DNA from 3 places in the Bradyrhizobium sp. HKCCYLS20291 genome. Region 1 is predicted to be linked to each of the others. Evidence: predicted binding sites of a transcription regulator. Region 1 holds the regulator's gene; each other region holds the start of a gene.
What was found. Region 1 encodes LexA, which represses DNA repair genes until DNA is damaged. Its sites were predicted from a motif close to TGTTCNNNNTGTGTTCNG; they were not measured.

Region 1 (8,045 bases):
AACGATGCTGGCGAGATCGTCGAGCTGCGCTGCACCTATGATCCGGCGACCAAGGGCGGCAACGCGCCTGATGGCCGCAAGGTCAAGGCGACCATGCACTGGCTGCCGGCGGCGCAGTCACGTGTTGCCGAAATCCGCATCTACAATCAGCTGTTCGCCAACCCGAGCCCGAACGCGGCCGACTTCACCGCCGACCTCAACCCGAACTCGTTGGAGGTGCTGACCGACGCGCGCATCGAGCCTTCGATCGCCGAGAGCAATTCGACCGAACCGATGCAGTTCGAGCGCCAGGGCTACTTCGTGCGCGATCTGGATTCGACGCCGGACAGGCTCGTGTTCAACCGCACGATCGGCCTGCGCGACACCTTCGCGAAGGAAGTCGCGAAGGGGTGAACAAATGAAGAAGGATCCGTGCCGCCTCGGTGCGGCACGGCCTGTGTGTGCTAACGCAGCAGAGCGGGGTTGATCTCGAAGGTGCGCCGCTTGGCCCGGGCGAAGGTTTCCGGCCCGCGCGTCTTCAGCGATTCGACGGTGTCGGCCGGCAGCTCCTCGAACTTGATGCGCGTGGCGTATTTCGGCCCGCGGCTCCACCAGTCGCCCGGATCGACAAGGACACGGTTGACCACGACGTGCCCTGCATTGACGATCTCACCCGGTGCGAGCTTGATCCGCATGAGCTGGCCGTTGAAGTCGTGCTTGTAGCAGCTCACCTGAACGACGGTCCACGTGCCCGGCGGCAGTGGCGCCAGCGCACCCCAGCGGGGAGTGCCGTTGAATCTTTGCATGCGCACCACGTTGACGTCGATCCGCTGTGTACGCCCTTGTTCGGGCTTCAGGTCGATGCCGAGTGGCAAGCAATCCGGCTTGCCGTCCTTCATCATCGACACATTGAATATCAGCACGGCGGAGTCGGGGTGCTCCTGACGCTCCTTGGCCACGAGGATATCGTCCGGAGCTTGCGCGGAAGCGCGAGAGGCGGGACTGAAAAGGCCGACGGTGAGGGCGAGGAGCGCGAATCCGAGCAATCTCATGGGCACACGAGCCGGGAAACCCGGCGCGCCGATCGCGCCCAGTGCAGCTCCCCCAGTTCCAATTCCGACCGATTCCAGATGACAGCGCCAGACATCGGCGGTGGCCATCTCTGGCGCAATTGCAATTCTCGCGTGCAACTCGTTCGACTGACGGCCTGACGCGCGCTAGCCGATCGCATCCTGGCCGGCGTCCGTCAGCGTCGGCAGGCCGTCGCTGAGCGCGACGAGGCCGCGCTCGCTGAGCATCGCGAGATCCTCGTCGGACACGGGTGAGAGGGTGAGCCGGTTCGCCTTGATGTCGCGCAGCGTCCAGCGCAGGTGGATGGCCTTCTCGAGATCGAGGTCGGCGAAGGGGTCGTCAATGTCGGGAGCGTCCATACCCAGATAAGCGCGTGCGGTGCAAAAAGTTCCATCGCTCGGCCGTGCAGAATTCCAGGATTCCCGTTCCGTTCCGCTAGGCGCGTTTGCGCAGCTTTGGGTAGCCTCGTTCCAGTGCGGGTAGCGGGTGGTGTGGGCGATGGCGGGGCTGGAGCGGCCGCCAGGATGGCGTCGCGGGATCGCGGGCGTGATGGCCGATGTCTGGCCGCCGCGCGGCGCGCTCGCCGGCGGTCTGCCTGCGATCGGCTTGCCTGCATGGTCGTCCTTCGCGGCCCGGCTGAAGCAATGGGCGCGGGAAGAGGCCGGTGCGGGGCGGCTGCTGCCCTGGGTGCCCATTGCCTTCGGCGCCGGCATCGCGGTGTACTTCTCGGCCGATCACGAGCCGCTGCTGTGGGTGAGCGCTGCCGCTGCGCTCGCGCTGTGCCTCGTCGCGGTGCTGATGCGACGGCACCGGTTGTTTCCGGCGGTCGTGATGATCGCGGCGGCGGCGTCGGGTTTTGCGGTGGCCACCGCCAAGACCGCCCGCGTTGCGCATCCGGTGCTGGCGCGGCCGCTGTATTCGGTCGCGCTGTCCGGCTTCGTCGAGGCGCGCGACATCCGCGAGCGCAGCGACCGGATCGTGCTGCGCGTCACTGCGATGGAGAGCCAGCGCAGCGCCATCACGCTGGCGCGCGTGCGGCTGGCGGTGCGCAAGGGCACGGCGCCCGACGTCGGCAGCTTCGTGCAGATGAAGGCGAGGCTGCTGCCGCCGCTCGCGCCGGTGCGGCCCGGCTCCTATGATTTCGCGCGCGACATGTTCTTCCAGGGCATCGGCGCCTCCGGCTTCGTCATGGGCGCGATCACGACGCTGACGCCGCCGCAAGCCGCCGGCTTCGGCCTGCGTTATGCCGCGGTCATGCAGGGCCTGCGCGACGCGATCGATGCCCGAATCCGCGCCCGGCTCGACGGCGACGAGCGTGCCATCGCCACCGCGCTGCTGACCGGGCGGCGCGATGCCATCACGCCCGACGTCAACGACGCGATGTTCATCTCCGGCCTCGGTCACGTGCTGTCGATCTCCGGCTATCACATGGCGGTCGTCGCCGGCGTCGTGTTCTTCGCCGTGCGCGCGCTGCTTGCGTTGTTTCCCGGCCTGACCGTCAGCCATCCGATCAAGAAATGGGCGGCGGCCGCGGCGCTGGTGGCGGCGGCGTTCTATCTGTTGCTGTCGGGCGCGGAGGTCGCGACGCAGAGATCGTTCTTCATGACGGCCGTCGTGCTGATCGCCGTGATGGTGGACCGCCGCGCCGTCACCTTCCGCACGCTTGCGGTGGCCGCGATGATCGTGCTGATCGCAGCGCCCGAAGCGCTGGTGCATCCGAGTTTCCAGATGTCGTTCGCGGCGACGCTCGGCCTCGTCGCGCTGGTGCAGTTCGGCATGCCCCGGCTGTTCGCGACGCCGGACTCGTCGGCCACCCAGCGCATCGCGCTGTGGGGCGGGCGCGAACTCGTGATGCTGCTCTTGGCCTCGCTGATCGCGGGGCTCGCCACCACGCCCTACGCCGCGTTCCATTTCCATCGCGTCACGCCGTATGGCGTGCTGGCCAATCTCGCGGCGATGCCGGTGGTGTCAGCGCTGGTGATGCCTGCGGGCCTGCTCGGGCTGCTGGCGGCGCCGTTCGGCCTCGACGGCCCAATGTGGTCGCTGATGGGCTGGGGCATCGACTGGATGATCGCGGTGACGCGCTGGGTGGCGGCGCTGCCCGGCGCGGTCGGACGCATCACCGCGTTCGGCATCGGCCCGCTGATCGTGGCCAGCCTCGGGCTGGTCCTGATCGGCCTGCTGCGGACGCCGCTACGCTGGTCCGGCGCCGTCGCGCTCGCTGCGGCCACCATGTGGGCCGTCGCGACGCCGCAGCCCGACATTCTCGTCTCCGGCGATGGCCGCGCGGTCGCCGTCCGCGGCGGCGACGGGCGGCTGCACGTGATGCGCACCGGCAAGGACGTGTTCGTCACGCGGGAGTGGCTCGCCGCCGATGCCGATGCGCGGCTGCCGGCCGATGCCGCGCTCGGCGACGGCGTGTCCTGCGACGAGGCCGGCTGCGTAGTGGCGATGGCCGACGGCCGCTTCGTCGCCATGGCGCTGCGCGCCGATGCGCTGGCCGACGATTGCGCGCGTGCGGCGCTGGTGGTGGCGGCGCGCGCCGCACCGTCGAACTGTGCCGCAGCTGTCATCGACCGCCATCGCCTGCGCCAGCAGGGCGCGCTGATGCTGGTGCGCCGGGGCACGCGCTTCGACGTCACGCCGGCGCGCGCCTATGGCACCGACCGTCCATGGTGGCCGGCGCCGGCCGAGGCCAGCGACTTCGATCCGACGCTGACACCGCGCGCGCCGCCGCGCAGTCAGGACGCGACGCCGCCGGAGACCGAGCAGGGCGTGGAGGATTGAGGTCCGGACAGCTCGAACGTGCCGAGATGATACTCGGCGCCGTCAAGCCCGTCGAACAGCGAGGAGACCTCGACGAGCGTGAACGACGCCGCGGGATCGCGCTGCCAGATGGCAACGTCGTCAGCCGTGACCGTCAACCATCCCAACGCCAGCCTGTAGCGGCCGGGTTCGATGATCCGGCCAGCTTGGTTCCAATCGATCTTGTTGACCACGGTAATACCCCCGGCGGCCACAACGCCGGTCGAGGGACACCGTTCCTGTCGCCAGAGCGTGATGCCTTCTCGTCGAATCAAAGCGCGTACCGCAAGTTCAGTTCACCTCTCCCCGTCGGAGAGAGGTCAACGGCACCGCGACTGCTGTTCGATCGAACCAAAACGCATACTGCTCTCGCGTGACGCCTGCGCCGCTCAGCTCAGGTGATGCTGATGCGGCGGATGGGAGTCGTCTGCGGGGTCGGCGTATCGTTCGTCATGCCGGGGCCGCGCTCGGCCGGCTGCTTGGTGACGGGCAGCTGCAGCACCGTGACGCGCTGGCCTTCGCAGAGCTGCGTCACGAGCACGTGGCGGCCGTCGGCGAACTCGACGGCGTCGTGGTGGCGATCGGGAATGTGCTTTTCGATGCTGTTGAACTTGGCGACGCGCTCGCGGATCGTCCGGGTCCAGAGCCAGCGGCTGTCGTAGCGGACGTCCTCGGCGAAGGCGAGCTCGGTGCCGGGCAGCATGCAGACCGCGACGGTCGGCTCGCTTTCGCTGGCGAAGCCGCGGGTCGCGGTGCCGCGGAACGTCGTCGAGATCAGCGTCTCGCCGACCTTGGCGGGACGGGACGCAACGGCATGGAGGCTGTAGTCACACATCGGATCGCTCCTCGCTGAGAGATAGCCGACCCACGCTTCCCCCCGGACAGGCGCAGGCCTCTATCAGAGTGGACATCGAGGAGATGTTAGCGCGCGCTTCGCGGCAATTCTGCGCTGATCTGCACGGCATGCGGGTGGCCGCGATCACAAGCGTTTGAGGATACCGCGCTGCACATCCTGAAGTGCATTCGCGCGCGACTCAGTTTCGTGTCTTGCTTCTTTTCTTTGCGTCTCACGTCGTTCGGCGGCGAAGATCACAGCACCGCGCCACCGATCGATCGTGCATGTCCAGCACGCGAGGTCGCTGCGCTCAGTACTTGCGATACAGTCCGACCAGCTTGCCCTGGATCTTGACCCGGTTCGGCGGCAGGATGCGCACCTCGTAGGCGGTGTTGGCCGGCTCCAGCGCGATCGATGCGCCGCGGCGGCGGAAGCGCTTCAACGTCGCTTCCTCGTCATCGATCAGCGCCACCACGATGTCGCCGGTGTCGGCGGTCTCGTTGCGCTGGATCAGCGCCATGTCACCGTCGAGGATGCCGGCATCGACCATCGAGTCGCCGCGCACCTCCAGCGCATAGTGGTCGCCATTGCCGAGCATGTCGGCGGGCACGCTGATGGTGTGGCTGCGGGTCTGCAGCGCCTCGATCGGCGTACCGGCGGCGATGCGGCCCATCACCGGCACGGCGACCGGGCGCTCGCCGTCATCGAGCGCCGGCGTCGAGGTGCGGACCTTGCCGAGATTGCCCTCGATGACCGAGGGCGTGAAGCCGCGGCGGTTGCTGGCCGCCTGCGACAGCTCGGGCAGCTTGATGACCTCGATGGCGCGGGCGCGGTTGGGCAGCCGGCGGATGAAGCCGCGCTCCTCCAGCGCCGTGATCAGGCGGTGAATGCCCGACTTCGAGCGCAGATCGAGCGCGTCCTTCATCTCGTCGAACGAGGGCGGCACGCCCGCTTCCTTGAGCCGTTCGTTGATGAACCGCAGGAGTTCGTACTGTTTGCGCGTCAGCATCTCGACCTGGTCCCCAGTTTGTTGTCGTCCAAGTCCCGTGCCCTTGCGTCCCTGAGCCGGAAGTGGACGTTCGTATTCGCGTCGCCCGCAACATACTAAAAACAAATCATGAACGGACACTATATGTTCGATGTGTGTTCCGCAATCCTAAAAATATGATGAATGACCCGGGCTTTGACGGGGAGAAGGGTCAGTTCGGCAGGCGCAGGATCTCGCAGACGCTGCCGGCGGGCGCCTTCGGCGCGAAGGCCGGGCGGATCAAAAGAGCCTGCGATAGCGCAAGATTCCCCAGCAGAGACGAATCCTGCTGCGTCACAGGCGTTGCGACCAGTGTACCATCGGCGCGCTCGTCGAGCTGGGCTCGCAGATAGTCCTCGCGCGAATCGTTGGCGGGGAGCTCGCGGCCGAGCAGCGCGGTTTCGCGCGGGAGCTGGGGCTCGTCGCGGCCGAGCAGGCGCCGAATCAGCGGCACCAGGAACAGGGTCGCGCAGACATAGGACGACACCGGATTGCCGGGCAGCCCGATCACCCTGACGCCGCCGAGCCGGCCATGCATCATCGGCTTGCCCGGCCGCATCGCGATCTTCCAGAACGCCATCTCGACGCCCTCGGCCTCCAGCGCCTGCTTGACCAGGTCGTGATCCCCGACCGAGGCGCCGCCCGTCGTGATCAGGATGTCGGCGCCCGACTCGCGCGCCCGGCGGATGCCCGCGACGGTGGCTTCGAGCGTATCCGCCGCGATGCCAAGATCGACCGCTGCAGCGCCTTCGGCGCGCACCAGCGCGCGCAGCGCGTAGCCGTTGGAGTAGACGATCTGACCCGGGCCGGGCTCGGAGCCCGGCATCACCAGCTCGTCACCGGTGGCGAGCAGCGCCACCGTCGGCCGTCGCCGCACCGGCAGCGCCGGATGGTTCATGCTGGCGGCGAGCGACAGGTCACGATCGCTGAGCCGGCGTCCGGCCTTCAGCAGCACCATGCCCTGATGAAAGTCGACGCCGGCGGGCCGGATGTGCCGGCCCTTGATCGCGGCTTCCGTGATCACGACGTGGCCGTCGCCCGCAATCGTATCCTCCTGGATCACGACGGCGTCGGCGCCATCAGGCACGACGCCGCCGGTGAAGATGCGAGCGGCCTCGCCGGGTCCCACCACGCGGTCGAACGGCCGACCCGCCGCGACCTCGCCGATCACCTTCAGCCGTGCCTGCGGCTTGTCCGCGTCGACAGCGCGCACGGCGTAGCCGTCCATCGCCGACATGGCCTCGGGCGGCTGCGTCCGCAGCGCTGCCAGATCGCGCGCCAGAATGCGGTGAAAGGCATCGTCCAGCGACACCAATTCCTCAGCCAGCGGCTCGGCGCCTGCGAGCACCGCGGTCAATGCATCGGATACCGGCATCAAGGCCATTGGAGTTCCTTTGAAAGCGATCGTGGGGGGCGTTCTAGCCAATGGCGCTGTCGTGGCCAAGCGCGGCGCCGGCGTTGGTTCGATTGCCCGCGCGCCCAGTGCAACGCGACCGTAGTGCTACGGTGTGGTCCGGCACCAGCCGGTTTGAGCCGATTTCGGCTCGAAAGAAGCCGAAATTGCTGGCCGTCGCAACGGGCCGGCCTGCTGCCTCGGGTTGTAGTTCAGTGTTTGAGAACGATTCTTCGCGAATCTCTGCCTGAAGCTCAACCCGGACGGCGGAACTCAAACGGAATGCCTCGCGCGGAACATCACGCAGCAGGACGCAGCTGGTCAACCACCCCTCTCTTGATCGCCGCGCTGATCGCGCTCGCCTGCGCGGCCTTCGTGGCCGTCGAGGTATCGCGCGCGGTGAGGCTGCGCGAGGCCATCTTCACCGACGGAAAGAAGGACACCGTCAATCTCACGAGCTCTCTGCTTCAGCACGCCGAACTGACGTTTCGCACGGCCGACGCACTTCTCACGGGGACCGTGTCCTCGCTCGAGCATCGTCCGCCGGATCGGGATGACCGCAGGCGTCTCAAGGCCTGGTTCATCGACGAGCTGAAGCGCATGCCGCAGCTCGTCAACCTGTTGGTGGTCGACCAGGAGGGCACGCTGCTGGTCAGCTCGATCGCCGAAGAGGGCACCGTGAACTACGCGGATCGCGACTTCTTCGCCTATCATCGCGATTCCCCGGACCGTGGCGTGCGCCTGCACGCGCCGATTCGTGGGCGAGCCAGCAATCAATGGATCATTCCGCTCACGCGGCGGTTCAACCGTCCCGACGGCAGCTTCGGCGGCGTCGTGGTGGCGGCGCTCGGCACGCAATATTTCCAGGATTTCTATCAGCGGCTGGACGTCGGCCGGAATGGCGCGATCCTGTTGGCGTCGCTGGACGGGCCGCT
Region 2 (8,045 bases), on a different contig from region 1:
CGTGGAGGCGACGAACAGCCGGCTGACAAAATCCTCCTCGCGCGTCTGCATGCCCGTGCGGCCCTTGCCGCCGCGACGCTGAGCGCGATAGGCGGACAACGGCACGCGCTTGGTGTACCCGGCGTGGGACACGGTCACGACCATATCCTCGCGCTGGATCAGGTCCTCGTCCTCCATCTCGCCTTCCTGCTCGGCGATGACAGTGCGGCGCGGGGTGGCGAACTCGGCCTTGATCGCCGACAGCTCGGTCTTGACGATGTCCTGGACGCGGGCGCGCGAGCGCAGGATGTCGAGATAGTCGGCGATCTCCACCGCGAGCTTGTCGAGCTCCTCGGAGATCTCCTCGCGGCCGAGTGCGGTCAGGCGCTGCAGGCGCAGATCGAGAATGGCCTTGGCCTGCTCCAGCGACAGCCGCGCGGTGCCGTCCGGATTGATGCGGTGGCGCGGATCGTCGATCAGCGTGATCATCGCGGAGACGTCCTGCGCCGGCCAGTCGCGCGACATCAGGGTTTCGCGCGCGGTGTTCGGATCCGGCGAGGTCCGGATGACACGGATGATCTCGTCGATATTGGCGACCGCGATGGCGAGGCCGACCAGGATGTGGGCGCGGTCGCGCGCCTTGTTGAGCAGGAACTTGGTCCGCCGCGTCACCACCTGTTCGCGGAACGCCACGAACACGGTCAGCAGATCCTTCAGGTTCATGGTCTGCGGCCGACCGCCGTCGAGCGCCACCATGTTGGCGCCGAAATTGGTCTGCAGCGGCGTGAACTTGTAGAGCTGGTTCAGCACCACGTCCGGCACGGCATCGCGCTTGAGCTCGATGACCACGCGAAAACCGTCGCGGTCGGATTCGTCGCGCAGGTCGGAGATGCCCTCGATTCTCTTTTCGCGCACCAGCTCGGCGATGCGCTCGACCATCGAGGCCTTGTTGACCTGATACGGAATCTCGGTGATCAGGATCGCCTCGCGGTCCTTGCGGATGGTGTCGATCGTCACCTTGCCGCGCATCACGATCGAGCCGCGGCCGGTGTGGTAGGCGGAGCGGATGCCGGCGCGGCCGAGAATGATGCCGCCGGTCGGGAAATCCGGCCCCGGAATGATCTGGTTGAGCTCATCGATCGACAGCGCGGGATTGTCGGTCAGCGCGATGCAGGCGTCGATCACCTCGCCGAGATTGTGCGGCGGGATGTTGGTCGCCATGCCCACGGCGATGCCGCCGGCGCCGTTGACGAGCAGATTCGGGAACTTTGCCGGCAGGACCGACGGCTCTTTCTCCGAATTGTCGTAGTTCGCCTGGAAGTCGACGGTGTCCTTGTCGAGATCGTCGAGCAGCGACTGCGCGATCTTGGTCAGGCGCGATTCCGTGTAGCGCATCGCCGCCGGCATGTCGCCGTCGACCGAGCCGAAATTGCCCTGGCCATCGATCAGCGGCACGCGCATCGAGAAGTCCTGCGCCATGCGTACCAGCGCGTCATAGACCGACTGGTCGCCGTGCGGATGGTATTTACCGATGACGTCGCCGACGGTGCGGGCCGACTTGCGGTACGGCTTGTTCCACTCGAAGCCGTTCTCGTACATGCCGAACAGGATGCGCCGGTGCACGGGCTTGAGGCCGTCGCGCGCATCGGGCAGCGCCCGCGCCACGATCACGCTCATCGCGTAATCGAGGTAGGAGCGTTTCATCTCATCGAGGATGGAGACGGGACGAATGTCGGAAGGTCCGCCCGGCTCGCCGGGCTTCTCATCTTCTTTATCGGACAAAGGGGATACCGGTCGGTTTTGACACGCGAAAATCGCTTGGAATCATATAGCGCAGGAGCGCGCCGCAGACCACCCCCAAGGCGCCCCGGACCGCGCTTTTTCTGCTCGCCTTTCCAGTCACTTAACGGGGCTTCTGCAAGCGGGCGAAGGACGCCGCGGCGGCCATCCCGGCTACGATCCGAAGACGACCTTGTGCATGACCCGTCCCGGCAACAACGTGAACAGCCCGGCAATCACCAGCGCGCCGGAAAACAGCATGATCATGGCCCGCCGGTGATCCCCCACCCGATGCCGACGTGCAGCCCACACCGCGAGCGGCAGCATGACAAGCGTGTAGATCGACAGCAGATGAATCAGGCTGAACGGACCCACCATCCGGATCGTGTGGATCCAGAACGAGCTGACTGCCACCGCCGCCATGAGGGCGACCCAGATCCAGCCGACCGTTCGATGCGGCAGCGTGCCCTTCGGCGCGGCGAATTGAACCACTCCGAGCGCGAACGCCGTCATCGCCGCAAAGGCGTGCAAGACGATGGCCGCCTCGGCTTCGAGCAATGGTGCGAAGCTCATGGATACCCCCCCGTGGTCAGCGGCTCGGCCCCGGCGGCAGCGTCGATGCCGATCCACCGGCAGAACGCACTTTGATCGACCGCCGCAGCCCCCCGCGCAGCGATCAGCACAGCCTCGTATCATCATCTGCGGAAGGGCAGTTCACTTGGCTCCCGTCCAAACGGGACGGAAGCCAACGCTCGTCGAAATTGCACGCGCCTCAGAACGGAATGTCGTCGTCCATGTCGCTGTTGCGTCCGCCGCCGCCACCGCCGGCCGAGGCGACGGCGCGGCGCGGCGGCGCCATCGACGGACCGCTGCTGCCGAAATCGCCACCGCCCATGTCGTCGGCGAAGTTGCCGCCGCCACCGCCGCCGCGGCCACCAAGCATCGTCAGCGTCGAGTTGAAGCCCTGCAGCACCACCTCGGTCGAGTACTTCTCGACGCCGCTCTGGTCGGTCCATTTGCGGGTCTGCAGCGCGCCCTCGATGTACACCGTGGCGCCCTTCTTGAGATACTGCTCCGCGACCTTGCAGAGACCCTCATTGAAGATCACCACGCGGTGCCACTCGGTCTTTTCCTTGCGCTCGCCGGTCGCCTTGTCGCGCCACGTCTCCGACGTCGCGATGCTCAGATTGGCGATCGGCCGCCCATCCTGGGTGCGGCGGATCTCCGGGTCCTTCCCGAGATTGCCGACCAGAATCACCTTGTTCACGCTACCCGCCATCACACTCTCCCGCGGTTTTCACATCACCGGACCGGCCGTCCCTACCGGCCTCTCGGCACGATGTGGCTGAACCTTCCTCTCGGCGCGGACCCTATACGGTTGCCGCGCCAGCCACCCGTGCCGTCGCTCGCTTATCCACATATAGCATCAGGCGCCGCGTTGTTCCAGGTTTGTTCGCCCTGCCGTGCCTGCAACCATGCAGCGAGTTCCATGGAACCCGAACGGACGAAAATGGAACCCGGGAAAGTTCCATCCGGACGACAAAAAATCTTTAACTTACATCAACTTAACCTGCCTTACTTCCTCCTGTCCTGTGGCTTTTGGGAGACGGTATCTTGGGTTGAATCGCGTATGTTTGCGGTGGATTGAGGCCGCAAAGGCGGCCGCACCAATTCACAAGAGCGCGGCTCCGGGGACCCAAATGGAGCCGCCAAACGCGGGAGACTTAGGATGAAGAGGATTTTTCTTGGAGCTGTCAGCTTGATGGTTTTGGGGGCGCTGGCTCCCGCGAACGCCGCCGATCTTGCCGCGCGCCCCTATACGAAGGCGCCGATGGCTGCGCCTGCGCCGATTCTGACCTGGACCGGCTTCTATCTCGGCGTCCAGGGCGGCGGCGGCTGGGGCCGCAGCGATGAGACCTTCTTCGGCGGGCCGAACACGGCCGGATTTATTGGCACGCAGCGCTACGACTTCAACGGCGGCTTCGTCGGTGGCGTCCTTGGCTACAACTGGCAGGTCGACAACGTCGTGTTCGGCATCGAGGGTGACTACCACTGGGCCGACATCAATGGCCGTTCGGCGGTCATCAACAACGCCCTCGGTCTTAACTTCGGCGATACGTACTTCACCCGGCTGCGCGGCTTCGGCGACATCAAGGGCCGCCTCGGCTGGGCCGCGGGCCCTGCCCTGTTCTTCGTCAGCGGTGGTGCCTCGGCCGGCGACTTCCAGCATCGCTACGACCCGGGTCTCAACCCGCCGCCGGCTGGCGCCGCTCAGAACGACTGGCGTTGGGGCTGGACCGTCGGTGCCGGTGCCGAATACATGTTCGCCGCGAACTGGTCGGCGAAGGTCGAGTACAACTATATCGACTTCGGCCGCAGCACGATCAACTACGTCCCGGCGGGCCCCAACAACCGCTCCGAGTGGACCGACACCATCCACACCGTCAAGGCGGGCATCTCCTACCACTTCGGCGGACCGGCCCTGTCGCGCTACTGATTGCACGCAGGAATTGAAATATGTCGAAAGGCCGGCCTTGTGCCGGCCTTTTTTTGCTTGTCGGAACCGACACTTGCTGGGCTGCTGTGTCGTTTGGGTGACGGCTTTTTCGGATCAAAGGGGCTACAAGCTGTTGCGGGTGAGCGTTGGTGAGAGCGTGCGTGCGGGCGTCGGACTTGGTTTGGGGACTGCGATGAGAAGGCTGTTGCTGGGGGCGACAACTTCGCTGGTGCTGGGGATGGCGCCGGCCATCGCTGCCGATTTGCCCGCGCGCACCTTCACCAAAGCGCCCGCGATGATCACCACGATCTATGATTGGAGCGGGTTCTATCTGGGCCTGAACGCCGGCGGCGCGTCGTCCCGGACCTGCTGGACCAATCTCGTCACCCTCGCCGGCGTCGCCGCCACCAATGCCGAGGGCTGCCACGATGCCACCGGCGCTCTGGCCGGCGGCCAGATCGGCTACCGCTGGCAGACCGGCGGATGGGTGTTCGGCGTCGAAGGCCAGGGCAACTGGGCCAACCTCAAGGGCAGCAACACCAGCCAGCTTGCTCCCGGCGTGACCAACCAGACCAAGATCAATGGCGTCGGCCTGGTGAGCGGCCAGATCGGCTACGCCTGGAACAACGTGCTCTGGTACGTGAAGGGCGGCGCGGCCGTGGCCGGTGAGAAATACACCGGGCTCACCACTCCGACCGGCCTGCCGTTCGATCAGGCCTCTGCGACGCGCTGGGGAGCTGCTGTCGGCACCGGCGTCGAGGTCGGCTTCGCCCAGAACTGGTCGGTTGCCGCTGAATACGAGCATCTGTTCATGGGCAACCGGACGCTCGGCTTCACCGGCGTTCCCGGCGGCGCTGCGACGCGGACCGATTCCGTCGGTCAGGACGTCGACATGGCCACGGTGCGCGTCAACTATCGCTGGGGCGGCCCGGTCGTCTCCAAGCACTGACACGGATCACATCCGCTGACATCAGCCAACGATGCCCCGGTTGTCCGGGGTTTTGGCGTTGGCGGGCCGCGATCGGCCGCCGCGAGACTGATTTACCGGTCCTTAAGCACGACCGACACATCCCGCTGAAGTGACGCGACCATTCACGGCTTTAGAAATCTGTCTTGCCTACAACCTGCCCCAGGCCACGCGAGTGGGCTCGGATCGGAGGGATCCGACGAGACGACATCTGGGATGTGGGGAAGACAACCATGCAGAAGACGACACTGATCGTAACCGCCGGCGTTGCAGCGCTGGCACTGACGCCGGCCGCCGCCGCCGACTTTGCCGCGCGGCCCTATGCCAAGGCGCCGCCGCCGGCCTATGTCACGCCGCTGCCGAGCTGGGCCGGGTTCTACCTCGGCGCCAACGGTGGCGCCGATTGGAGCCGCAATTGCTGGACGCTGAACAACGTCGCCGGCGTAGCCGTGGTGCCGACGCAGGCCGAAGGCTGCCACAACGGATCGAGCGGCCTGATCGGTGGCCAGGTCGGCTATCGCTGGCAGGCCGCGAGCTGGGTGTTCGGCGTTGAAGCCCAGGGCAACTGGACCAATCTGAAATCATCCAATGCGAGCACCGCAGCGCTCGCCGCCGGCGTCACCAACAACACCAAGACCGACGCCATCGGCCTGTTCACCGGCCAGGTCGGCTATGCCTGGGCCAACGTGCTCTGGTACGTGAAGGGCGGCGCCGCCGTCGTTCACAACAAATACACCGGCACCGCCACCAACGCCGCGCCCTTCGCGGTCGGCACGGTCCTGGATTCGGCAAGCGAGACCCGCTGGGGCGGCGCCGTCGGCACCGGCGTGGAGTACGGCTTCGCGCCGAACTGGTCGGTCGCCCTCGAGTACGATCACCTGTTCATGGGCTCGCGCGATATCAGCTTCCCGGTGGCCGCGGTGAACGCCCGCGTCGACACCATCAAGCAGGACATCGACATGGCGACCGTCCGGGTCAACTACCGATTCGGCGGCCCGGGCACCCCGCGCTACTGACGAAAAAACGCTGCTCCTCAGAGCACATTCGAAGGCCGGCGCTCGCGCCGGCCTTTTTCGTGTCCACAGCCCGGCATCGACACGGCGTTTTTGTGTTAAATATTTGATTTATAACGCTTTTTCATCCCTGTGGCGCATCCGTTACAGCCTCTCCGCGGCCCGCGATGTATCAACATGCCATCGCTTGTCATTCCAAAACTCCTCGGGGGAGCATTTGATGAAAAAGTTGCTCGTGATCACGACGGCCCTCGTCGGCATCGCAGCCGCCAATTCCGCTTCGGCGGCAGACCTCGCCGCGCGGCCCTACACCAAGGCACCGCCGATGATGGTCGCCATCAACGACTGGAGCGGCTTCTACGCCGGCATCAACGCGGGCTACGGCACCAGCCGCAATTGCTGGACGATCGTCGGCGGCGCGGCGGAAGGCTGTCACAACGCCACCGGCGGCACCGTCGGCGGCCAGTTCGGCTATCGCTGGCAGATGAGCTCGGTGGTGTTCGGCCTGGAGGCGCAGGGCAACTGGGCCGACCTGACCGGCCAGAACAACAGCCTGGTGTTCCCGGTCGACTCCAACCGCACCAAGGTCAACGCGCTCGGCCTGTTCACTGGCCAGATCGGCTATTCCTTCGACAACGTCCTGCTCTACGCCAAGGGCGGCGCTGCGGTGACGAGCTCCAAGCAGGACATCTTCTCGGGCGTGATCTTCGCTCCGCTCGCCACCACCACCAGCACCCGCTGGGGTGCCACGGTCGGCGCCGGTGTCGAATTCGGCTTTGCTCCGAACTGGTCGGTCGGCTTCGAATACGATCACCTGTTCATGGGCAACCAGAACGTGACCTTCCGCGGCGCCGTCTTCACCCAGACCGACACCATCAAGCAGGACGTCGATCTGTTCACGGCCCGGCTGAACTACCGCTTCGGCGGACCGGTCGTCGCCCGATACTGATCGGGTTCGACAACCGAAGGTTTCGTCGTCTAACGAAACCTGGAGAGGCCGGCGTCCAGCCGGCCTTTTTTGTTGCGCGCGCACCACGGCACCGCACCGCAACACACGGAACCAAGCATTTGAATTACTTCGACTTTCTCAGGCTTCCCCGTAAAAGCCCGGTTTCGCCCGCGAGTGTGTCTTCCGGGTGACGGTAATCTGGGCGGAACCCGGCTATAGAAAGGTGGTCAACTTCAACGAGTGAGTCTGTTTCGTGCGTGAGTTTTTCGGTGCGACGCGGACTTCGCCGACCACACTGGAGACAAGAATGAAGAAGATCCTGCTCGCGACCGTGGCTCTGGCCGCCCTGGCCGCTCCCGCTGCCGCCGCTGATCTTGCCGCGCGTCCGACCTACACCAAGGCCCCGGTCGTTGCGCCGGTTCAGACCTGGACCGGTTTCTACATCGGTGGCATGGGCGGTTACGCCACCCAAGACAACAACAGCTTCGGCGGCCTGGTGTCCCAGAAGGGCGGCTTCCTCGGCGGCACCCTCGGCTACAACTGGCAGCAGGGTCCGGTCGTGTTCGGCATCGAAACTGATGCAGCCTGGGCCGACATCAACGGCTCGATCGTCGTGCCGGGCGCCTCGTTCACCAGCAAGATCGAGGATATGGGCACCGTGCGCGGCCGCATCGGCTACGCCTTCGGTCCCGCCATGCTGTATGCCACCGGCGGTTACGCTTGGATGGAAAACAAGGCGACCGTCACCGTCCTCGGTCTGACGGGCTTCGGCCGGCAGTTCCACAATGGATGGACCATCGGTGGTGGCGGCGAATACATGTTTGCTCCGAAGTGGTCGGTGAAGGCTGAATACCTCTACAA
Region 3 (8,045 bases), on a different contig from region 1:
ATCAAAGCGAGCGCGCCCCGCATGTGCGCGAGTTCATCGAAATCGCGATCCGGCTCGGCGGTCTCATCAACACCAAGGCGGTCGCGGCGGCGCTCGCGACCGGCACGGCCCAGGGCGACGGCCAGCTCAAGCTCGACGTGCAGAAGCCGCTGCTCGGCCCCGGCCCGGCCTGCGGCGATCGCAGCCTGACGGGAAAGCTGGCGCCGCAATTCCGCAGCCGTGATCACGGCCGCAGCGACGACCGCGTCGGCTATCGCTTTACGCTGTTGTGCCGGTCGGGACGCGGCGCCGCAGTGATCGAGCAGCATCATGCCGACCTGTCGGCCGCCGACGTCGCGATCATCTGCGGCGAGGAAGCTTGCGGCCTCGATGCCTGGCTCGATCAGCACGGCTTCGACGCCGTGCTGATGCGTCCTGACCGATACATCATGGGTGCTGTCCGCACCGGCGAAGATCCCGCGACGCTGTTGCCCGGCCTCGCCTGCCTTGCACCGCCGCCGCGCGCGGCCTGATCGTTACCGTTTGTCTTGAGAGGGTTCACGTATGAAGCTGGTTTCCTTTGTGATGGATGGCCGCGCCGGATACGGCGCGGTAAAGGGCGACGGTGTCGTCGACCTCGGCCGGCGGCTGCCGTCGAAGAGCCTGCGCGCGCTGCTGGAAGCGGGTGCGCTCGGCGACGCCGCCAAGCTTCTCGCCGCTGAACAGGCCGATTATCCACTCAGTGCGATCACCTTCGCGCCCGTCATTGCCGATCCCGGCAAGATCATCTGCGTCGGCCTGAACTATCGCGACCACGTCGCCGAGACCGGACGGACCGTCACCGAGAAGCCTGCGCTGTTCGCGCGCTTTCCGACGAGCCACGTGGGACATCTGCAGCCGATCGTTCGGCCCGATGTCTCCGATCATTTCGACTACGAAGGCGAGCTTGCGCTCGTGATCGGCAAGGCCGGCCGGCATGTCCGGCGCGAGGATGCGCTCACGCACATCGCCGGCTATTCCTGCTACAATGAAGGCAGCATCCGCGATTGGCAGCGCCATACGTCGCAATTCCTGTCGGGCAAGACCTTCGACAAGTCCGGCGCCTTCGGCCCCTGGCTGGTCACCGCCGATGAAATTCCCGATCCCTCCGAGCTGACGCTGCAGACCCGCCTCAATGGCGAGACCGTGCAACAGACCACCACGGATCTGCTCATCACCGACGTGCCTGATCTCATCGTCTACTGCTCGACGATCATGACCTTGCTGCCGGGCGACGTGATCGTCACGGGCACACCGGGAGGCGTCGGCTTCAAGCGCACCCCGCCGCTGTTCATGAAGCCGGGCGATACGGTCGAGGTCGAGATCTCCGGCATCGGCGTGCTGCGCAATTCCGTGATGGCCGAAGCGGCAGCCTGACGTCTTCGCCTCGCGGACAACCGCTGGGCGTACCAACCAAACACGACATAACAAACAAGATCATTGAATCCGGGGAGGATCATCATGTCGCGCCGTCTCACATCCGGCATCGCCGCGCTGTTGCTGCTTGCAGGCTCATCCGCGCAGGCGGACATCAAAGGGCAAGCCATACGCATCGGTGTGCTCACCGACATGACCGGCATCTTCGCAACCGCGATGGGCCCCGGCTCGGTGGAAGCAGCACGGATGGCCGCGGACGAATTCGGCGGCAAGATCAACGGCAGGCCGATCGAGATCCTGCAGGCCGACCATCAGAACAAGCCGGATATCGCGGTGTCGCTCGCCCGGCGCTGGTTCGAGCAGGACGGCGTGCAGGCGATCGCCGACGGCGGCAGTTCCGGCGCGGCGCTCGGCGTGCAGGAGCTGGTGCGCGCCAACAAGAAGGTCTTCCTGATCTCGGGGGCCGGCGCCAACCAGCTGACCGAGGAAGCGTGCGCGCCGACCTCGGTGCAATGGACGCACGACGCCTATTCGACCGCGACCGCTGTCGTCTCAGGCATCATGCAGACCAGCAAGGAGCCGTGGTTCTTCATCACCGGCGACTACGCGTTCGGCCATTCGGTCGAGGCGACCGCGCGCGCCCGCATCGCCGAGCTCGGCGGCACGGTCGCCGGCAGCGTCAAGGCGCAGCTCGGCACGCCGGACTACGGCTCGTTCCTGCTGCAGGCGCAGGCCTCCGGCGCCAAGATCCTGGCGCTCAACGTCGCCGGCGACAACGCCACCGCGATCAAGCAGGCGGAGGAGTTCGGGCTGGCGGCGCAGGGCATGAAGATCGTGCCGATGTCGTTCCAGAACGTCGACATCGAAGCCATCGGCCTCAAGGCGACGCAGGGCGATCTCATCGTCACCAGCTTCTTCGAGGATGCCTCGCCCGCCGCGCGACGCTTCTCCGATGCCTTCTACGCGCGCCGCAAGGCGATGCCGTCACAGATCCAGGCCGGCGTCTATTCGGCCGTGCGGCACTATCTGCAGGCGGTGAAGGATGCCGACAGCGATGACGGCGCAACGGTGATGGCGAAGATGAAGGCCACGCCGGTCTCGGACGCCTATGCGGAGCACGGCCAGATCCGCGACGACCAGCGCATGGTGCACGACCTCTATCTGGTCCAGGTCAAGACACCGGCCGAATCGAAGGCGCCGTGGGACTTCGTCAAGCTGGTGACGAAGATCGCGCCCGATCAGGCGTTTCGTCCGCTCGACCGCAGCAAGTGCAGCCTGATCGGCAAGTGAGCACTTGAGCGAGCCAGCATGATTCCGGACTATCAGCGCGCGGTCATCATCACCGCCCCGGGCGGACCGGAGGTTCTGTCGGAGCGTCAGGACTGGCCGGTCCCGCGGCTTGGCCCCGATGACGTGCTGATCGAGGTCGCGGCCGCTGGCATCAACCGTCACGACTGCAACCAGCGCGCCGCCGGTCCGTCGCGGGAGCCCAATCCCGTCCCGGGATTGGAAGCCGCTGGACGCATCGTTGCCTGCGGCGCCAACGTCGCCCCGGAACGACTGGGGAAGGCGGTCATCGCGCTGACCGATGGCGGCTCCTACGCGCAATACGTCGCCACCGATCAGCATCTTGCTCTGGATCTGCCGGACGACCTCGACTGGATCGAGGGCGCCGCGCTGCCTGAGGCGCTGTTCACGACCTGGTTCAACTTCTTCGAGCTGATGCGCATGGCGCCCGGCGAGACGGCTCTGATTCATGGTGGCAGCAGCGGCGTCGGCACGATCGCGATCCAACTCCTGCGCGCGCTGGGTCATCCGGTCTTTGCCACGGCCGGCACCGCGGAGAAGCGCGCCGCAGCGCTCGGGCTCGGCTGCAACGCCGTGTTCGACTATGCCGCTCCGGATCTCGCCGCGCAGATCCGCGCCGCGACAGGGACGCGCGGCGTCGACTGCATCCTCGACACCTCCGCAGGCGCTCACATCGTACAGGACCTTGCGGCGCTGGCCATGGGCGGACGGATCGCCCATCTCTCGGCAGGACAGGGCAAGGAACTGGCGGTGCCGCTGCGCAGCCTGATGGCGCGCCGCGCCAGCATCACCGGCGCGTTGTTGCGTTCGACGCCGCTCGACCTCAAGCGGCGGATCGCAGCCGACCTGAAGCAGCGCATCGCACCCCTGCTCGGGACAGCGATTCGGCCGCCAATCGACAGCACCTATCGCCCGTCCGAGGCAGCCGGCGCGCACGAACGCATGGAGACGAACCGACACATCGGGAAGATCGTGCTTCGCGTCCGCGAATGAGCGCCAACCGGCGGCTCTGCGGCCGCCGCGCGCGACGACCGCCGGCCTATTGCTTCACGCCCGGGATCAGGTTCTTCAGCTTGGCCATGTCCTTGACGTTCATCTTCATGCCGCCGGGCATGACGATGTCGCCGGGCTTCTGGTCCGCCTTGCAGGCGCCGAGCCACTTGGCCTCGATGGTCATCGCGGTGTCCTTGGTCCCCGCGGCGCCGCCCTGGATCTTCGAGGTCGTCTTGACCGTGTAGGCGGAGTTGAAATCGCCGGTGATGTCGGCATGCGAGGTCGTGCTCATGCCGCCGAAGCTGCAGACGGAATCGCTGACATAGCCGGTCGCCGTCTTCTGGATGTCCTGCTTGGAGCAGACCTGCTGCGCCATCGGCGAGGCCATGTTGTTCATGTCCTTGTCGGTGGTCTCGTCGGTGCAGTGCTGCATGGTCATCTCCGGCAGCTGGCCGCCGGATCTGATCATTTTCAACTCCCACAGCCCCGCCTTGCGCACCGGAAGCTCGAGCGCGGCCGCGCTCGCCGTGACGCCCAGCATGCCGCAACAGAGGAGTCCGAGGACGAGGCGGTGACGTGTCATGATCGTGTTCCGGCTTGATGTCGATCGGCGGACCGATGACGCCGAATCATGGCGTTAGTGTAGTCAGGCCCAAGTCCCGGTTCAGTCCGGTTCAGTACAGCGTCCGCAGCGGTCGCTGCGCCGAGCCATACGGCACCCAGCGGCAGGAGAACGACACGTAGCCGCCATAGCGCGCATCGACGGCGCGGAATTTCGCGACCTTGCCGTAGGAGGCGCAGTGGTCGACCGCCATCTGGCGCGCGTCCGCCGTCTGGGCCAGCGGATAGGCGATGATGCCGCCGGTGTCGTTGCCCTTGAACGGCGGCACCCAGTCGGCCCGGGCCGGCGCGGCGGCCAGCACCGCCAAAGCGGCCGTTAAGCCGGCCATCACACCAGCCATCTTCACGAATCGGGTGTTCGCGATCCCGACCTTCAGCATCCGCATTGGAGTCTCCTTAGCGCTGGCGCCATCCTAAAGGTCCTGTCCCGTCAAGAAAAGAACACCGGCCCCGGGTTAACAGGACTAATCGTGGAGTGTTGCCGCGTTGCACTTGACCTCCTGTGGCCGCCGCGGCACGGTCCACGTTCCCGGATCAGACCTTGCGGACGGCCCATGCGCGACTTCGGCAACCCTATCAAGACGCTCGGCGCTGCTTGCGGCGCGCTGCTCGCGGCTCTCGTCGCCACCGCGCCGGCCCACGCCGCCAACCCGCTGGAAATGAACTTCTGGCTGTCGGGTCCGAAATATGAGGGCCGGGTCGCGCCCTGCGAGGCCGCCGTGCCGACCATCGTGTCGCGCTTCCAGGAGAAGGAGAGCACCTTCTGGAATTCGTCGCTGACGATCACCGGCATCGCCAATGTCCGCGAGATCGCCTTCCGGCCCTGGCAGTCCGACAACATCCCGCGCCGCTACTGCACCGGCAGCGTCATGGTCAGCGACGGCAAGGTCCGCACCGTCAACTACTCCATCATCGAGGATGGCGGCTTCGCCGGCTACGACCAGGGCGTCGAGTTCTGCGTGGTCGGGCTCGACCGCAACTGGGCCTTCAATCCGGCCTGCCGCGCCGCCAAGCCCTGATTCGGCCGTCACACGGCGAATTCCTGATCTTCGGTTATCGGCTGCCTCCGGGCAGCCGTTTTTGTTCTTGTAATGTTCCGGCCGACTGCTAAGTTCCTGGCATTGTCCGGGGAGTTTGCCATGTTCGATTGCCTGCGCCGACCTGCCGCCATTGTCACCGCGATCGCCGGTTTCGCCCTGCTGCTGTGCGCGCCCGCCGGGGCGCAGGACCGCCGCCAGAACGCGCCGGGCGCGTTCGACTTCTATGTCCTGTCTCTGTCCTGGTCGCCGTCCTTCTGCGCCGAGGCCGAGGAGCGCGGTGGTCGCGGCCGGGGCTCGCAGCAATGCAGCGGCCGACCCTATTCCTTCGTCGTGCACGGGCTGTGGCCGCAATATGAAAACGGCTATCCTGAATATTGCGAGCAGCCTTCGCCGCGCCTGCCGCGCAACATCATGACCTCGATGCTCGACCTGATGCCGGCGCCGGGGCTGATCTACAACGAGTGGGACAAGCACGGCACCTGCTCGGGCCTGTCGGCGAAAGCCTATTTCGAGGCCATCCGCAAGGCCCGCGCCGCGGTCAAGATTCCTCCGGAGTTCCTCGATCTGTCGCCGGCCAAGACCGCGTCGCCGGCCGCCATCGAGGAGGCCTTCATTAAGGTCAACCCCAAGCTGACGACATCGGCCATCGCCGTCACCTGCAACCGCACCCGGCTGAGCGAGGTGCGGATCTGCCTGTCCAAGGACCTCGAGTTCCGCAGCTGCGACGAGGTCGATCGCCAGGCCTGCCGGCGCGACGAGATCAACATGCCGCCGGTGCGCGGCGGCTAGCGCCGCGGGCCCGGCGGCCGCCCGCGCGACCGCACGACGGGGTACCCTTTTGTCGCGGAACGGCGTAACCCCTGCGGTATGAACTACCGACACGCCTTTCACGCCGGCGGCTTCGCCGACGTCATCAAGCACATCGTGCTGACGCGCATCCTGGTCTACCTGCAGGACAAGCCGGCGGCGTTTCGCGTCATCGATACGCATGCCGGCGCCGGGCTGTACGATCTGACCGGCGACGAGGCGACCCGCAGCGGCGAGTTTCTCACCGGCATCGCCCGGCTGCTGCAGGCGCGGCTGTCGGACCAGGCCTACGCGCTGATCGCGCCCTATCTCGACATCGTCCGGTCGTTCAACCCGACCGCCGAGCTGGTCGCCTATCCCGGCTCGCCCCTGATCGCGCGGGCGCTGCTGCGGCCGCAGGACCGCATGACCCTGTGCGAGCTCGCCCCGGTGCCGCGCAAACAACTGATCGACGCGCTGCGCCGCGATACGCAGGCCCGCGTCGTCGATCTCGACGGCTGGGTCGCCCTGCCCGCCTTCGTGCCGCCGAACGAGCGGCGCGGCGTGGTGCTGATCGATCCGGCCTTCGAGGCGAAGGACGAGTTCGAGCGGCTCGCCGAGCGGTTCGCTGCCGCCTATGCGAAGTGGCCGACCGGTATCTACGTGCTCTGGTATCCGGCCAAGAGCCGCCGTGCGACCGAGGATCTGGCCGATCGCGTCGCGCATCTCGCCGCTGCAGCGAAGCCGCCGGGCAAGGTGCTGCGGGTCGAGTTCAGCGTCGCCCCCCAGATCGAAGGCGAGGCGCTGACCTCGACCGGGCTCCTGATCGTCAACCCGCCGTGGACATTGCATGATGAGCTCAAGCTCATCCTGCAGGAACTGCAGCGGCCGCTCGGTCAGGGCGGCACTGCACGCTTCAGGCTGGACATCCCCAAAGCTTGAAGCGGGCGCGCATCGAAAAGCCGTAGTCAATCGGCGCGGAACCGTATTATTGTGTCTGACTGTAAGACTGGCTTTACGTTCCGCTTCCGCGAATGGTTGCGGCGGGGTGATCAAGGCCTAACAAGATCCGACGATCCGGCGTGGCGAGCGCTGGGCGTTAAGGTGGCCAACGCTTTCCGATTGAAGTGATGACCGGTCGGACGCTGCGCAGGGCGCGCAGTGGAGGAAGCATTGCGGGGGAGGAGTTTCCCGATGGCCATGACTGGGACAGTCAAGTTCTTCAATGGTGAGCGCGGCTACGGCTTCATCAAGCCGGACGACGGTGGACGCGACGTGTTCGTGCACATCACGGCGGTGGAGCGCGCGGGCTTGAAGGATCTGACCGAGGGACAGCGTATCAGCTTCGAGGTCGAGCCGGACAAGAAGGGCAAAGGCCCGAAGGCGGTGAACCTGGTCCTGTCGTCATAGCGCGAGCCCGCGGAAGGCACGCAGCAGCGTGACTTGCTCCAGCGGGCGTGCCGACGTCATTCACTGAGTGGTTTGGAAGCTGCCGGCAGCGCAGTCGGCTCGCGTGCTCAGCCTTTGCTGATCGGCGCGCGCGTCCTGCGCGTGATGGCGCACGCCTCCCGGTCAGCTTGTGAGGTCAGCTTGTCGCGTCGGCTCGTCACGTCAGGTCGCGCGACTCGTCACGACAAAAAAATTCCGGCCGCGTGAGCGGCCGGAAGGTCGTCGTTCGACGTTTCTTCTTCCTAATTTTTGTTGCTATCAGAAGTGGAAGTTGATGCCTGCACGGATCAATCCAGACCGATAGTCGTTCTTCGCCCCCGTGATCACGAAATTGCTGCTGTCGAGATCGACATAGAGATACTCGATCTTGGCGCTCCAGTTCTGTGCCAGGCCGAACTCGGTGCCGACACCGAGCGTCCAGCCGACAGTCGTGTGCGATTCCGACAGACCGAA

Region 2: a site for LexA is predicted at 3,198-3,215, ahead of ACQR07_RS02095 (single-stranded DNA-binding protein). Genes of this name have one in related genera too.
Region 3: a site for LexA is predicted at 5,399-5,416, ahead of ACQR07_RS28370 (ribonuclease T2 family protein). Genes of this name have one in related genera too.

The regions. Positions count from the first base shown of each region.
Region 1 is NZ_JBNPTO010000007.1:354,138-362,182, forward strand. It holds gene ACQR07_RS18675 (glutamine--tRNA ligase/YqeY domain fusion protein) at 1-393, shown strand, start outside; gene ACQR07_RS18680 (hypothetical protein) at 444-1,139, opposite strand; gene ACQR07_RS18685 (hypothetical protein) at 1,197-1,409, opposite strand; gene ACQR07_RS18690 (ComEC/Rec2 family competence protein) at 1,549-3,837, shown strand; gene ACQR07_RS18695 (hypothetical protein) at 3,792-4,049, opposite strand; gene ACQR07_RS18700 (hypothetical protein) at 4,250-4,690, opposite strand; gene lexA (transcriptional repressor LexA) at 5,001-5,699, opposite strand; gene ACQR07_RS18710 (molybdopterin molybdotransferase MoeA) at 5,890-7,101, opposite strand; gene ACQR07_RS18715 (hypothetical protein) at 7,136-7,435, opposite strand; gene ACQR07_RS18720 (ATP-binding protein) at 7,447-8,045, shown strand, end outside.
Region 2 is NZ_JBNPTO010000001.1:433,761-441,805, reverse strand. It holds gene gyrA (DNA gyrase subunit A) at 1-1,761, opposite strand, end outside; gene ACQR07_RS02100 (DUF2306 domain-containing protein) at 1,933-2,331, opposite strand; gene ACQR07_RS02095 (single-stranded DNA-binding protein) at 2,531-3,037, opposite strand; gene ACQR07_RS02090 (outer membrane protein) at 3,488-4,255, shown strand; gene ACQR07_RS02085 (outer membrane protein) at 4,449-5,204, shown strand; gene ACQR07_RS02080 (outer membrane protein) at 5,456-6,238, shown strand; gene ACQR07_RS02075 (outer membrane protein) at 6,456-7,184, shown strand; gene ACQR07_RS02070 (outer membrane protein) at 7,492-8,045, shown strand, end outside.
Region 3 is NZ_JBNPTO010000016.1:45,182-53,226, forward strand. It holds gene ACQR07_RS28335 (bifunctional 3-(3-hydroxy-phenyl)propionate/3-hydroxycinnamic acid hydroxylase) at 1-512, shown strand, start outside; gene ACQR07_RS28340 (fumarylacetoacetate hydrolase family protein) at 544-1,395, shown strand; gene ACQR07_RS28345 (ABC transporter substrate-binding protein) at 1,480-2,685, shown strand; gene ACQR07_RS28350 (NAD(P)H-quinone oxidoreductase) at 2,704-3,696, shown strand; gene ACQR07_RS28355 (DUF3617 domain-containing protein) at 3,743-4,279, opposite strand; gene ACQR07_RS28360 (hypothetical protein) at 4,371-4,703, opposite strand; gene ACQR07_RS28365 (hypothetical protein) at 4,872-5,336, shown strand; gene ACQR07_RS28370 (ribonuclease T2 family protein) at 5,457-6,146, shown strand; gene ACQR07_RS28375 (23S rRNA (adenine(2030)-N(6))-methyltransferase RlmJ) at 6,225-7,085, shown strand; gene ACQR07_RS28380 (cold-shock protein) at 7,338-7,553, shown strand; gene ACQR07_RS28385 (outer membrane protein) at 7,851-8,045, opposite strand, start outside.